2 regions of the Acidiphilium sp. AL genome follow, and region 1 is predicted to be linked to the other one. Evidence: riboswitches for the same ligand, from Rfam matches in the RefSeq annotation. Region 1 holds a riboswitch; the other holds the start of a gene.
The links. A riboswitch is a leader RNA that binds a small molecule or an ion and turns the genes downstream of it on or off. The one in region 1 is predicted to bind glycine.
Positions count from the first base shown of each region.

Region 2: linked by a shared signal. The riboswitch ahead of gcvT (glycine cleavage system aminomethyltransferase GcvT) and the one ahead of AiwAL_RS19150 (D-amino acid dehydrogenase) in region 1 are both predicted to bind glycine.

Region 1 covers NZ_JAIMBZ010000070.1:26-8,287, forward strand. Annotated here, with positions in the region: partial or broken gene AiwAL_RS19140 (transposase) at 1-99, shown strand, start outside; partial or broken gene AiwAL_RS19145 (ISAs1 family transposase) at 116-365, shown strand; gene AiwAL_RS19150 (D-amino acid dehydrogenase) at 445-1,707, opposite strand; glycine riboswitch at 1,843-1,942, opposite strand; gene AiwAL_RS19155 (transposase) at 2,062-2,640, shown strand; gene AiwAL_RS19160 (recombinase family protein) at 2,526-3,200, opposite strand; gene AiwAL_RS19165 (cytosine permease) at 3,296-4,717, opposite strand; gene speB (agmatinase) at 4,734-5,705, opposite strand; gene AiwAL_RS19175 (HutD family protein) at 5,862-6,350, opposite strand; gene AiwAL_RS19180 (acyl-CoA dehydrogenase family protein) at 6,393-7,529, opposite strand; gene AiwAL_RS19185 (CoA transferase) at 7,544-8,262, opposite strand, start outside.
Region 2 covers NZ_JAIMBZ010000079.1:416-6,650, forward strand. Annotated here, with positions in the region: partial or broken gene AiwAL_RS19530 (transposase) at 1-87, opposite strand, end outside; gene gcvP (aminomethyl-transferring glycine dehydrogenase) at 430-3,297, opposite strand; gene gcvH (glycine cleavage system protein GcvH) at 3,312-3,686, opposite strand; gene gcvT (glycine cleavage system aminomethyltransferase GcvT) at 3,700-4,800, opposite strand; glycine riboswitch at 4,852-4,936, opposite strand; glycine riboswitch at 4,941-5,032, opposite strand; gene AiwAL_RS19550 (DMT family transporter) at 5,362-6,235, shown strand, end outside.

The DNA.
Region 1 (8,262 bases):
CTCAAGCAATTCCGCGCCATTGCAACGCGCTACGACAAAACCGCCAGAAACTTCCTCGCAGGCGTCCACCTCACCGCCACCGCTATCTGGCTTAATTGACGACACACCCTAGTATGAGACCGCCTACTACCTGCTCAGCACCGCACTCTCCAGCGAACGCTTCAATGCGGTCGTCCGGTCCCATTGGGGCATCGAAAACGCTCTGGCACTGGGTTCTCGATGTCACCATGAACGAGGATCAGGCCAGAAACCGCAAGGATCACGGGCCAGAAAACATCGCCCTCCTGCGCCGTCTCGCCCTTAACCTCGCAAAACTCGAAGACTCGAAAGTATCCATGAAAGGAAAACTCAAACACGCAGGATGAAATGATGCGCTCCTGATCAAGCTCCTTGCCGCATTCGGCTCAGCTCAAATGCGATAGCCCTGAGCACCCGGCTTTGCTATCAAGTATTCGCACGAGCGGTCACGAGCGCGGCCACGGCATCGGCCGTGGCCGCGGAGAGCGTCCAGCCGAGGTGACCGTGCCCAGTGTTGTAGAAAACGCGCGGGTTCCGCCCGCGTGCGACGCGTGGCATCATGTTTGGCATCATCGGGCGCAAACCGGTCCAGGGCACACACTGGCGCGTGCTCATGCCCGGGAAATGCGCCCGGCACCAGGCGATCAGCGGCGCGATACGCTCGGCTCGGATGTCTCGGTTGTAGCCGTTGAATTCGGCCGTCCCGGCCACACGAAAGCGCGTCGGGCCCAGGCGACTGGTCACAATCTTGGCCTTGTCGTCGAGCAGGCTTACCCAGGGCGCGGCCTGCTGGTCGGCGCCCTCGGTCAAATTGACGGTGATGGAGTAGCCCTTCACCGGGTAGACGTTGATGCGGTCTCCTAACGACCGACCGAGTTGCCGCGACAGCACGCCACCGCAGACCACCACCTTGTCGAAGCTCCCGACCTCCTCCGGTTGCGGAGCGTCATTTAGCGTTGGTTCGGTAGAACGGCTGATGATGGTGACGCTTTCGGTACCCGCCGTGGCGGAAACCACCTCCGTCGCCAAGCGCATGGTCACGCCATGGCGCGTGCAGGCGAGAGCGAGACCGGTAGCGAATTTGTGGATGTCGCCGGTAAAATCCGACGGGGTGTAGAAGCCGCCGTAATAGGTGCCGCGCAGTGCCGGTTCGATCGCACGCATTTCAGAAGGAGTGATGGCGCGACGCTCCACCCCGCCCCTAGCCAGGAGCTCGGTGGCCCTACCGGCCGCTTCGAACTCTCGTTTCGTCTCGTAGAAGTGGAGGATGCCGCGGTCCTCGCGATCGAAGTCGATACCTTCCTCCTCAGCCATCCGTCGCAGATGCCCGCGCGCCTCGATCGCCAAACGAGCAGTGGTGACCGTGTTCTCCTCGTATCTGGGGATAGCAGCGAGGAACTCGGCCATCCAGGAAAGCTTGTGCCAGGAAGGCTTCGGGTTCACCAACAACGGTGCCCCGGGGGACATCATCCACTTCAATCCCTTCAACACCGTCGTCCAACTGTTCCACACCTCAGCATTCGAGGCTGAAAGTTGTCCGCCATTGGCAAAGGAGGTTTCCATCGCCGCGTAGGGCTGTCGGTCAAAAAGCGCGACGCGGTGGCCGCGCCGGACCAGGTTATAGGCCGTCGTGACACCGATGATACCGGCGCCGATTACGGCAATAGCCTGACAATCAGAGGTGGACATGCGCATTCTCCCACCCGCCCGCAGCGGGTATTCAAATGCCCCCTCTGTCATAGGCCTGAGAGTTTCGTCGCACCCCGGCACGGGGCGAAGACTTACACCATCGGCGGGAGCTGCCGCTCCGCTTTTCAGAGTTCCAGTCCGGTCGCGGTCGCTTCTGCCTGAGGGTTTCCGGGGCGGTTGCCCCTTCGGCGTCGCTTTGGCCGGTAGCCGCCGCGAACTCTCCCGCAATGCGCCTATGCCAGAGCCGCCGCGGCGGGTCAAGCCTGTTGCAAACAGCAATTATTAGCGTGCCGTGGCAACGATGCTCCTCCTCTCGTACTACGCGAAATTGGCCGAGATGTAATCTGCCAAGCAGTGCATGACTACATTCCCGGCCGGTTCCAGGTGGTCCGGCATGTCCGGCCGAAATATGCCTGCAAGCGCTGCGATGCGATCGCGCAGGCTCCGGCTCCCAACCTGCCGATCCCGCGTGGCCGTGCGACACCCTCGCTGCTCGCGATGATCGTGATGTCGAAATATCTCGATTATTTGCCGCTGTATCGGCAGAGTGAAATTTATGCGCGCGAATGTATTGATCTGCCCCGCTCGACGCTCGCCGATTATGCCGGCCAGGCAGCGTGGTTGCTGACGCCAATCGCCGATGGCATCCGTGCCCATGTGTTCACCGCAGAGAAAATCCATGGGGACGGCACGCCGGTTGCGGTGCTGGCGCCCGGCCTCGGGCGCACCCGGACCGATCGATTGTGGACTTTCGTGCGGGACGATCGGCCGTTCTGCGGCACAGCTCCGCGACGAGGCGTTCATTATGCCTATCCTTTTCAAGTGTCTGGAAACATTGGAAGTTGGTTTTCAAAACCGGTGCGACACGGACCGCCTGTTCGCTTGATCGCGGCGAGGACGCGATCATCCTGGAGATCGGCGGCGCGAATCTGATAGGGAGCACCAGGCACGACTTGCTCAGCGGTAATAATGCGATCTGCGATGAGCCGTCTGATCCGGTGGTGGGTCACGCTGACTGTCGCAGCGGCTTCGGTCATCGTCAGCCATTCGCCATCTTTTTCGGCGGATCGATAGGCATGTATCCCACGCACCCGCCGGAGCGAACTGACGCGGTGCGCCGTCCAGGTCTTTCCTTGGCCCGTCGGCATGCCCATTCGGTTCAATGTCGCAGCGATATCCGCGTCCGACCATCGGCTGGCCATGCTCTTGATCACCGCGATCGCTTCGTCAGAGGTTCGGCAGCCATGTTCGCCGGTTTTTGGCTTCCGCACTCGCAATTGCGAATGCTGTCCGCCGCGCCAATGGATCGTCAGGACGACCTCACGTTTGGCTTCGTCGACGTTAGCGATGATGTCGGTGATGAGCGCGCGCAGGAGCCGCTGGCGCGCCCGCATGGTCGCGCCAGGCGCGTTCCATGCGGCATCAGGATCGTCGGCCAAATCCGAGAAGTCTGGCGACGGGGCGGCCGGATCAGAAGCCTGCACCGCCTCCAACCGCGCCTGGCACGCCTCGAGGCGACGTTATGCCGCTTCCCAACTCTTCTCGAGATGTGCTGCAATTAGCCGATTATCGGGATTGCGAATCGGCACTATACCGGGTCAGTGAAACGAGGGGATTCGTGAGGTACACGCGTCCTCGCACGCATCAGCGCATAATAGACCCCCGACCCGACCAGCAGACCGACGATCCAGGTCACATCGGCGCCGCCCAGATGTTTGGCGACCGGTCCGGTGAAGAACGGCGTGCTCATGAACGGAATCTCCAGCACGATGGCGAGTACGAAGGCCGCCAGGGCAGGCACGCCCCAGGCTCCGTAACGGCCATGCCTGTCGTAGATGTCGGCCACAGAGTACTCGCCGTGGCGCAGTAGGAAAAAATCGGTCAGGTTGATCGCCGACCAGGGGATAAAAACATATACCAGGATCAGCATCAGGTTGTTCAGATATGCCATCACGCTGTTCGCGCCGACAATGGCGATCAGGCTGCCGATGGTCACCCCGGCTGCGCCCAGCCCGATCCGGTACCACTTGCCATGACGCAGCGCCGATTGGCGTAACGATAGGCTCGAACTCAGGATCGTCAGCGACGAAAGGCAGCCGCCGTAGAGATTGAGGGCGTTGATCACCACCACCCCGGCCAGGATCACGATCAACGCGATGATGCGCAATTCCGCCCATGGACCGCTGAACAGGCCGGCAAACGCGGCCGTCGGGTCCGAAGCGGCGAGTTTCTGATCGATGGCTCCCAGCAACACGCCGACCAGCATGGCCCAGATCGAACCGATCACCGAGCCGAAATAGGTGCTCCAGAAAATCGAGCCGGCGGCCGTGTCGCGTGGCATGTAGCGGGAATAATCGGCGACATAGGGGCCGTAGGTGATCTGCCATGCCACGAAAATCGCAATCGCGATCAGGAGCATGGGCAATGAGAATACTGCCGCATGCGGCGCGGCGGGAAGACCGGCCAGCTTGCCGAACGCCAGCACCGTTCCCAGAATGAAAATGACGGCAAAAATATAGGTCGCCCATTTCGCGCAGCGGTGGATCGCGTCATAGCCGAACGCGAACAGCAGATAGGTCAGCAGGTTGGCGACGACGATTCCAACTCCGCTGGACACGCCAAGGATGTTGGCGATGGCTTCGCCGCCGAGGATCGCGCTGCCCGCAAAAAACCCCAGATACATCAGCACCACGAGCGCGAGGGGAAGATTCGCGCCGAGCACGCCGAACTGAGCCCGGCTCTGGATCATCTGCGGAATTCCGATGCGGGGCCCCTGCACGGCGTGCGCGGCCATCACGCAGCCGCCCAGCAGATTGCCCAGCACCAGAGCAAAAATGCTCCAGCCGGGACTGAGGCCGAGTTCGATCGGAATGATGCCGAGAGCGACCGCGGTGATCTGCATGTTGCCCGAAAAAAACAGCGTGAACATGGAAAAGACCTTACCATGCCTCTCGCTCTCGGGGACGAAGTCGATGGCCCTGCGCTCGATGACCGTTTTTTCTTGACTCATGACGTGCTCCCTTTGATCAGACTTGATTTGCCGGCGGATCGCCGATCCGGCCCGCGATGAGACACAGCAGCTCGAACATCATCGTGGCGCCGACCAGGGCGGTCATGCCGCCGAGGTCATAGGGCGGCGCCACCTCCACCACGTCGGCGCCGATGATCTCCAGCCCCTGAAGCCGGCGCAGCATGAATTGCGCTTCCCGCGTGGTCAGGCCGCCGATTTCGGGTGTGCCGGTTCCCGGCGCCATCGAGGGATCGATCGAATCGACATCGAACGACACATATAACGGACCGGCCCCGGCGATGGCGATCGCCTCATCCATCGTCGCCTCCGGGCCTTGCCTTGCCACATCCTCGATATAGCGGATCGCGACGCCCTGCTCGCGCGCCCATCGATGCTCGTCCCGGTCATACGTCGAGCCGCGAATGCCGATCTGGATCATCCGCCGGGGGTCCAGCAGTTTTTCTTCGATCGCCCGCCGGAATGGGGTTCCGTGGGTATAGCGATTGTTGCCGAAATAGCGATCATTGGTGTCGGAATGCGCATCGAAATGCACGAGACCGACCGGCCGATCGCGGGCCAGGGCGCGCAAGATCGGCAAGGTGATCAGATGATCGCCGCCTACCGCGATCGGTTTCGCGTCGGCCATTTTTATGTCCTTGAAGAACTCTTCGATCAGATCAAGGGAACCTTCTATGCTGAACGGATTGGTCGGCGCGTCGCCTATGTCGGCAACGGCGATCCGGTCGTAAGGCGAGACGCCGGTCGCATGGTGGGTGCGCCGGATCAGGGTGGACTGATTGCGGACTTCGCGCGGGCCCTGACGCGCGCCGGCCCGGTTCGTGGTGCCGCCATCGAAGGGAACGCCGACGAGCGCGACATCGAGCCCCTCGGCACTGGCGACCGACGGCAGCCGCATGAAGGTCGCGGCGCCGGCAAAGCGGGGAACAACCGAGGCGTCAACGGGTTGCGGGCGTTCATGGACTGTCATGATATTGGTAACCTTTCGCCTTCGAGAAAATTCCGGTTTTCGGCTTGGATCGGAGTTGCGCCTGAGACGGAGATATCGAATTCAACGATACAGATCTCAGCGCGGCCAGTTGGAGTCAGGCCCATACTCGTACCCACGCCATGAACGACTGCCGCGTCACCGGCAGCAAGCCACATCGCGTTGCTTCCGCTGTCGATTTGCAGAGGAACCCCACGCGCCAATATCAGGATTAAGATCCGACTTTAGCCGCCATACAACCGGTGCTGTCTGCCTTAATCGGGTTACCCGGTGGACGAAACGTCCGCGTCTTGTCATGACGTTAAGGTCGATGACCGGGCCGTCGATCAACTGCGCGACTGTCGGAACATCTGCGGGAAAACTGTAAGGTAGTGAATCGGGCGTGATATCTATTCCGGCCTGATCTGAAACCGCAAGCCTGATCCCTTTACCCTCAAGTATACTGAGCGTGCGATCGATTCCGGTGAATTGCGAAAAAGCGCCGTCAGCAGTGACGTGGGCCATGCTCACCCGCCAATCGAACGCATCGATCCCACTCTCTGGTGGAAATATATCGATTTCGGCCGTCTCTCCGCCACCGTTCTTCCAGGGCATACAACGATATTCGCCACTTCGGATGATGCGCATTCCGTTAAGGCATCCTCTCGCCGGAGCCGCTCCAGGTGACCATCATCCCAGCACCGCGCGGGCGATGATGTTGCGTTGGATTTCCGATGAGCCTTCGTAGATGCGCATGATCCGGACATCGCGGACGTAGCGTTCGAGCGGCATGTCGCGGGTGAAACCATAGCCGCCGTAAATTTGCAGGGCCTTGTCGGTGACGCGACCGGCCATTTCGGAGGCAAACAGCTTGGCCATTGATGCCTCGGTGCTGAAGCGTTCGCCTGCCGCGCGTTTCACGGTTGCGGCGCGAGCCAGCCCGCGCGCGGCGGCGATATCGGTTGCCATGTCGGCAAGCATCCATTGAATACCCTGAAACAGGGCGATCGGCTCGCCGCCGACCTGCCGGTTTTTGGCCCATTCAATGGCCGCGGAAAAGGCGGACTCCGCGATGCCGACACAGGACGCCGCGATATCGAGGCGCCCGGCATCGAGGACGCGGAGCGCGGTGCGAAAGCCGGTCCCTTCGGGTCCGAGGCGGTTTTCCTCGGGCACCACACAGTCGAGCGCCACTTCGAAAACATGGCCGCCCTTAAGGCCCATCGTGCGCTCCGGCGGTCCGACCTGGAGACCGCCGCGAGCCGGTTCGACAACAAACGCGGAAATGCCGCGTGCTCCGGCGGTCATGTCGGTCTTGGCATAGACGATGATGAAATCGGCTTCGGCGGCGTTGGAAATAAAGTGCTTGGTTCCCTTGATCCGATAACCACCGTCTGTGCGGGTCGCCGTTGCCGTCATGTCGGCGGGGTTCGAACCGGCGCCTGGCTCAGTGAGGGCGAAGGCGCCGAGATTGGTCCCTTTGGCAGCAGCGTCCAACCAGCGGGTCTTCTGACGATCGTCGCCGCCATACTTGATCGAATCGGTGGCAAGGTAATGAGCGGTGACCATTGAGCCGGTCGAAGCGCAGGCACCGGAAATCAGGGCCACGGCCTCGAACAGCGTATGCGGATCGACACCGGCGCCGCCGTAATTCCCCGGCAGGTTTAATCCCATAATGCCGAGTTCGGACAGCGCCGGCCGGTGGCAGGTGGCGAAGATCGATTGGGCATCGATATCGGCGGCGCGCGGCGCAAGCTCCTTGCGGCAGAACGCCTCGATCGCATCGATAATGTCAGGATCGGCGCTTGGGTCGGTGAATTTAATCATGGGGGGAGAGTCCTTCAATCCCACGCGCGTGCCGGATCGGCCAGCACAGCGTGCGTGTGCTCGCTGAGACGTGGGGCCGCCTTCAGGCCGCCGCGTGATGCGTTCTGGAATCGAGCGGGTTGTTCGGGAACGAAGGTCCGGCCGAGATCGGGATGAGCCAGCTCCTGCAGCAAGGGGCGGGCGGTTGCCTGTGAAGAGGCCAGCGCCTGCGCCGTGTCCATCACCTCCGCCGCGGGAACACCGGCGGCCACGAGCGCCGAGACCGCTTCGCTCGCGGTCAGGGGCCGAGACCAGGACTCGATGTCGGCCCGCAGTTCCGCCTCGTTGGCGGCGCGCTGGGAATCCGAGGCAAAGCGCGGATTTACTACCAGTTCAGGCTTGCCGATGAGGTGCGCTAGCGCGGTGAAGAGTTTGTCGTTGAGAACCGCGAGGACGAATGTGCCGTCACGGGCCGCGAACGCGCCGAACGGCACGGACAGGGCGTGACGGTTGCCCATTCTTTGCGGCGCCACACCGGTTGCAAGATAGCGAGCAACGACAAGTGGTTGCAGGGCCATCATGGCATCGAACATGGCGATGTCGATATATCGCCCGCTTCCGGTGCGATCGCGCTCGACCAGGGCGGCAAGGATCGCCCAGGAGCCAAACAGGCCGCACACCACATCGGCGATCGATTCGCCAATCAGCGTGGGAGGGCCGTCGGGGTCGCCGGTGACGGCCATGATCCCGCTCA
Region 2 (6,235 bases), on a different contig from region 1:
CGCCCGGCAGGCTTCTTCCGTTCCTTAGAGCCGATCAAACTCCGCTTCGCTGAGACCTTTCTGAAACTGAACTTTGTTCCGTGCCATCCCACACTCCAGGAAATTCGTCCATTCGCAGCAGATCATACCGCCCGAAAATTCACGGATCAACATGCGTAATCAGGAAATCCGTTAATACCGATGGCAATCACATGCCGCACCGTTGTTTGGATGGCACTCGCGGAACCCATCTGGGCCAGCGGTCATAGCGCCGCATCAACAGGCCGGACACATGACCGCATTCGAACCAACATCAGATTCTGCAAAAAAACGACTTGAACCCAAAGGGCCGTCCACACATGGTATTAGATAGAGCTTTATCCGTGAGCCAAAGCGAACGGAAAATGCTCTAATCATCCGATCTTATCTTGAAGCGTGCCATTGCTACCCTCACTCCGCCGCCTCCGCGTAGTCCGAGAGTGGCGCGCAGGTGCAGACGAGGTTGCGGTCGCCATAGACGTTATCGACCCGCTTGACCGGCGGCCAGTACTTCGATCCGGCGACATAGGGCAGCGGAAACGCCGCCTGCTCGCGGCTATAGGCGTGGTTCCAGGTGGTCGCCATGACCTCGGACGCGGTATGCGGCGCGTTTTTCAGCATATTGTCGTCGCGCGGCAGCGTGCCCGCCGCGATGGCGACGATTTCCGCGCGGATCGCGATCATCGCATCGCAGAAGCGGTCGAGTTCGGCCTTGGTTTCGCTTTCGGTGGGTTCGATCATCAGCGTGCCCGGCACCGGCCAGGACATGGTGGGCGCGTGAAACCCGTAATCCTGTAGCCGTTTGGCGATATCCTCGACCTGAATGCCGGTATCGGCCTGGAAGCCCCGGCAGTCGATGATGCACTCATGGGCTACCATGCCGTTAGCGCCGGCATAGAGGATCGGATAATGGGCGCCGAGGCGATGGGCGATGTAGTTGGCGTTCAGGATGGCGATTTCGGTCGCCTCGCGCAGCCCCTCCGCCCCCATCATGCGGATATAGGCGTAGGGAATCGACAGGATCGAGGCGCTGCCGAATGGTGCGGCGCTGATCGGGCCATAGCCGGTGGCCGGCCCAGCGTCATCGCGCATCGGGTGATTGGGCAGATGCGGGGCAAGATGCGCCGCGACCGCAATCGGTCCGACGCCCGGTCCGCCGCCGCCATGCGGGATGCAGAAGGTTTTGTGCAGGTTGAGATGACACACATCCGCCCCGATCGCGGCGGGGCTGGTAAGGCCGACCTGCGCGTTCATGTTGGCGCCGTCCATATACACCTGGCCGCCGGCGCGGTGGATTTTGGCGCAAATCTCGCGGACCGTCGCTTCGAACACGCCATGGGTCGAGGGATAGGTGATCATCAGCGCGGCGATGCGACCGGCATGGGCGGCGATTTTCGCATCGAGATCGGCAAGGTCGATATTGCCGGCGCGGTCGCAGCCGACCACCACGACGCGATACCCGGCCATCGCCGCCGAGGCGGGGTTGGTGCCGTGCGCGGAGGACGGGATCAGGCAGATGTCGCGCGCAGCGTCGCCGCGCGATGCATGGAAGGCATGGATGCTGAGCAGCCCGGCATATTCGCCCTGCGCGCCGGAATTGGGTTGCAGCGAAACGGCGGCAAAGCCGGTAATGCGCGCGAGATCGGTCGCGAGCCGGTCGATCAGCGCGCGATAACCGCGCGTCTGGTCCGGCGGCGCAAAAGGATGGATATCGGCGAAACCGCGCCAGGTGATCGGGATCATCTCGGCGGTCGCGTTGAGTTTCATGGTGCAGGAACCGAGCGGAATCATGCTGCGGTTGAGCGCGATGTCCTTGTCTTCCAGGCGTTTCAGGTAGCGCAGCATCGCGTGTTCGGAGCGGTGCGCGTGGAACACCGGCGCGGTCATGAATTTCGTGTTCCGGGCCAGCGCCGCGAGCGGCGTCGGCATGGCCTCAGCGGCGCCGCCGAGGATGCCGGCGAGAATCGTCAGTTCCTGGTGCGTTACGGTTTCGTCGAGCGCGATGCCGAGCGTTTTCTCATCGATGCGACGGAAATTGAAGCCCGCATCGAGCGCGCGAGCGAGGATGGTATCGGTTTTTTCACCCGTTGTTAACGCGATCGTGTCAAAGAAAACATCGTGGCGGAGCGCGAAGCCGGCTTTGGTTGCGGCACCCGCGAGCAGGCGGGCGGCGAGATGCACGCGTTTCGCGATGCGGATCAGCCCTTCCGGCCCGTGCCAGACGCCATAGAATCCGGCGATGACCGCGAGCAGCACCTGCGCGGTGCAGATGTTGGAGGTCGCCTTTTCGCGGCGGATATGCTGCTCACGGGTTTGCAGGGCAAGGCGCAGCGCGGGCGCGCCGGCGGCATCGACCGAAACGCCGACCAGACGTCCGGCCATGTGGCGCTTGAGAGCGTCGCGTGTCGCGAAAAACGCGGCATGCGGGCCGCCGAAGCCCATCGGCACGCCAAAGCGCTGGGCCGAGCCGACCACGATATCCGCGCCCATCTCGCCGGGCGGCTTGAGCAGGGTGAGGGAGAGCGGGTCAGCACTCACGATGGCGAGCGCGCCCGCGTTATGCGCGGCGGTGATTTCCGCCGACAGATCGCGAACCACGCCGGTGGTTCCCGGATATTGCAGGACCAGGGCGAAGGGTTTGGCGGCCTCGATCGCTGCGGCATCGCCCGGTTCGATATCGGCGATGCTCCAGCCGAGTGGTGCCGCGCGGGTGGCGATGACGGCGCGGGTCTGCGGGTGGAGATCACGTGCGACGGCGATGGTCGTCGAACTCGCGCGATGCACCGCGCGGGCCAGCGCGACACCCTCGGCAGCGGCGGTCGCTTCGTCGAGCAGCGAGGCGTTGGCGATGTCCATGCCGGCGAGTCCCGCCATCATGGTCTGGAAATTCAGCAGGGCTTCGAGCCGGCCTTGGGCGATTTCCGCCTGATACGGCGTGTAGGCGGTGTACCAGCCGGGGCTTTCCAGCACGTTGCGCAGAATGACCGGCGGGGTGACGGTGCCATGGTAGCCGAGGCCGATCAGGCTGCGCTTGACCGCGTTCTCGCCCGCGTAGTGGCGCAGATCGTCGAGGATTTCACCCTCGGTCAGCGGTGTCGGAAGGTCGAGCTTTCGCTCCGCCAGGATCGCGCCGGGGACGGTGCGGGCGATCAGCGCGCCGATCGAGGGGATGCCGAGCTGGTGCAGCATCGCTGCCCGCTCGGCGGCATCGGGGCCGATATGGCGCGCGGCGAACCGATCTTCGGCGAGGATCGCATCGAATGCGGCGAGAGTATCCATGGCGGCGGCTCCGGTCAGAGCGATTGCACGAAAGTCTGGTAGTCGGCGGCGCTCAGCAGCGCGTCGAATCCGGCGCGGCCGGCGAGGCGCAGCTTGAAGAACCAGCCGCCGGCTTCGGCATCCTGGTTGGCGACGCCGGGATCGGCGGCGAGGGACGCGTTGTTTTCGGTGACGGTGCCGGCGAGCGGGGCATAGACGTCGGACGCGGCTTTCACGCTCTCGACCACGGCGCAGGCTTCGCCTTCGGCAACGGCGCGGCCGGGTTCCGGCAGTTCGACGAACACGATGTCACCGAGGGCGGATTGCGCGTGATCGGTGATGCCCACAGTGGCGATGTCGCCGTCGAGCCTCACCCATTCGTGGTCCTTGGTGTATCTGATTTCGGTCATGGCGGAGGTCCTTTCAGCGGGCGTAGCGGTGCGGAATGAAGGGCAGCGGGGCGACGCGCATGGTCACGGCGCGGCCGCGCAGTGCGGCGGCGAGGATGGTGCCGTCGCGGGCAAGATCGGCGCGGACATAGCCGAGCGCCGCCGGCGCATCGAGGCTGGGCGCGAAGGTGCCGGAGGTGACGATGCCGGCCGGCGCGCCCTTGGCGTCGGTCAGTTCGGCACCCGCCCGCACGGGTGCGCGGCCGTCGGCGCGCAGGCCGACTAGGCGGCGGGCGGGGCCGCTGTCGTGTATGGCGCGCACCGCGGCGCCGCCGGCGAAATTCCACGCCATTTTGCGGCGCTTGCCGATCGCGAAGCCGAGCCCGGCCTCGATCGGGTTGGTGGTTTCGTCGATATCGTTGCCGTAGAGCGGCAGCCCGGCTTCGAGGCGGAGCGAATCGCGCGCGCCGAGCCCGGCGGGTTTCACCCGCGCATCGGTGATCAGGGTGGTGGCGAGCGCGTCGGCGCGTTCGGCGGGCAGGCCGATCTCGAACCCGTCCTCGCCGGTATAGCCGGAGCGGGTGATGGTCATGCGCGCGCCTTCGAGCGTGGTCTCGATCGCGTCCATGAAGCGCAGCGCGGCGACCTCGGGCGCCAGTGAGGCGAGAACCGCGCCGGATTCGGGGCCTTGCAGGGCGAGCAGGGCGCGGCCGAAATGCGGGGTGAGGCTGACGGCATCGGGCAGATGGGCGCGGATATGGGCAAGATCGACATGCTTGCGCGCGGCGTTGAGGACGAGGAGATAATACCCGTCGAGATTGGCGACCATCAGATCGTCGACGATGCCGCCATCCGCGTTCATCAGCAGGGTGTAGCGCTGGCGCCCCGGTTGCAGCCCGGCGATGTCGCCGGTGACGACGCGTTCCAGCGCGGCGGCGGCACCGGGGCCGGACAGGATCGCCTGGCCCATATGCGAGACGTCGAACAAGGCGGCATGGGCGCGGCAATGCAGGTGTTCGGCGATGATGCCGTCATACTGCACCGGCATGGCGTAGCCGGCGAAGCCGACCATGCGCGCGCCCAGGCCGCGATGCATCGCATCGAGCGGAACGGTCAGCGTTTCGGCATCGGCCACAGGATTCTCCGCGTTCAGCGGACGGGTGCAGAACCGTCCAGGCTGACCCCCCTCTGTCGCGGAACCTGAGAGATTCGGGCAGGAGTTTCCCCGCCCTTACGCCTTCGGTGCGGCGCGCTGCGCCGGCTTTCCAGAGATCGTGTTCTCACGCGGTCCTTTTGCCTGAGCGTTTCCGGGGGCCGGTTGCGCCTTCGGCGGCGGCGTTCATGCCGCTCTCTCCCGCGCGGGAGTTCGATGGCTATGTCATGACCGACATCGGCGTTGAACGCAAGCGCCGGTGCGCAAATCGCGCCTGAGTGCGTTGGCCGGCTTGGCCGATGTCCCCGCATCGACCTGCGCCGGCCGCCTGCTCAGCCGCGATTTTCGCTCCCGACGCGAATCGCGCCGCCGTTTCCAGTGTTTCTGAGCGGAGATTTCGAACCGATTGAAGGGAGCGGATCGTTGCGCCCTGATCTTTCACTGACCATGGGGAAACGTGCGTCCGAATACGAGCACAAGATTCGGAGTGCCGCGACGCGGTGGCGTCGATACCTTTCTGTCGAATTGAAGGGGATGAGTTCGATGACGGTTAAGACCGCACCAGTGCCGGCGATGGGATGTAGAGAGTGGGTTATGCTGCTGGCCCTCGCTGCGCTGTGGGGCGGGTCGTTCTTTTTCTTTAAGGTGCTGGTCGCCGAACTGCCGCCCTTCACCGTGGTTCTCGGCCGCGTGGGTTTGGCCGCTGTTATTCTGAACCTGTGGCTTGGGTTGCGAGGTGACTTCATGCCGGCCTCGCCGCGTCTCTGGGCTGACTTCATCGTCATGGGCGTGCTCAACAACGTCATCCCCTTTTCGCTGATCGTATTCGGCGAAACCCGGATTTCGAGCGGGCTTGCCTCCATCCTCAACGCTACGACGCCGATGTTCACCGTGGTCGTCGCGCATATGCTGACCGCAAACGAGAAGCTGACCCGCAGCAAGTTTGTCGGTGTCGCGATCGGCTTTGCCGGTGTCGCTGTGCTCGTTGGGCCAGGAGCACTGGCGGGCATGGCCAAGGGGGGCATTCTTGGGGAAGTCGCCTGCCTGGGGGCGGCGCTGGTTTACGCCTTTGCCGGCATTTATGGTCGGCGATTCAAAGATATCTCGCCGATCAAGGTCGCGACCGGCCAAGTTACCGGCAGCACCCTCGTGCTGATCCCAGTGGTGGTTTTTGCCGATCGTCCTTGGACACTGCCGGCACCGGACGCGGAGACGTGGGGAGCGCTGATTGGGATCGCGCTTCTGTGCACCGTGCTTGCCTACATTCTCTATTTCCGCATTCTTGCTGCGGCGGGGGCGACCAATCTGCTGCTTGTCACATTCCTGATCCCGGTCAGCGCAATCCTGCTCGGTTCGTTTGTGTTGGGCGAGGCACTGCTGATCCGAGAGTTTGCAGGAATGGCCATGATCGGAGGCG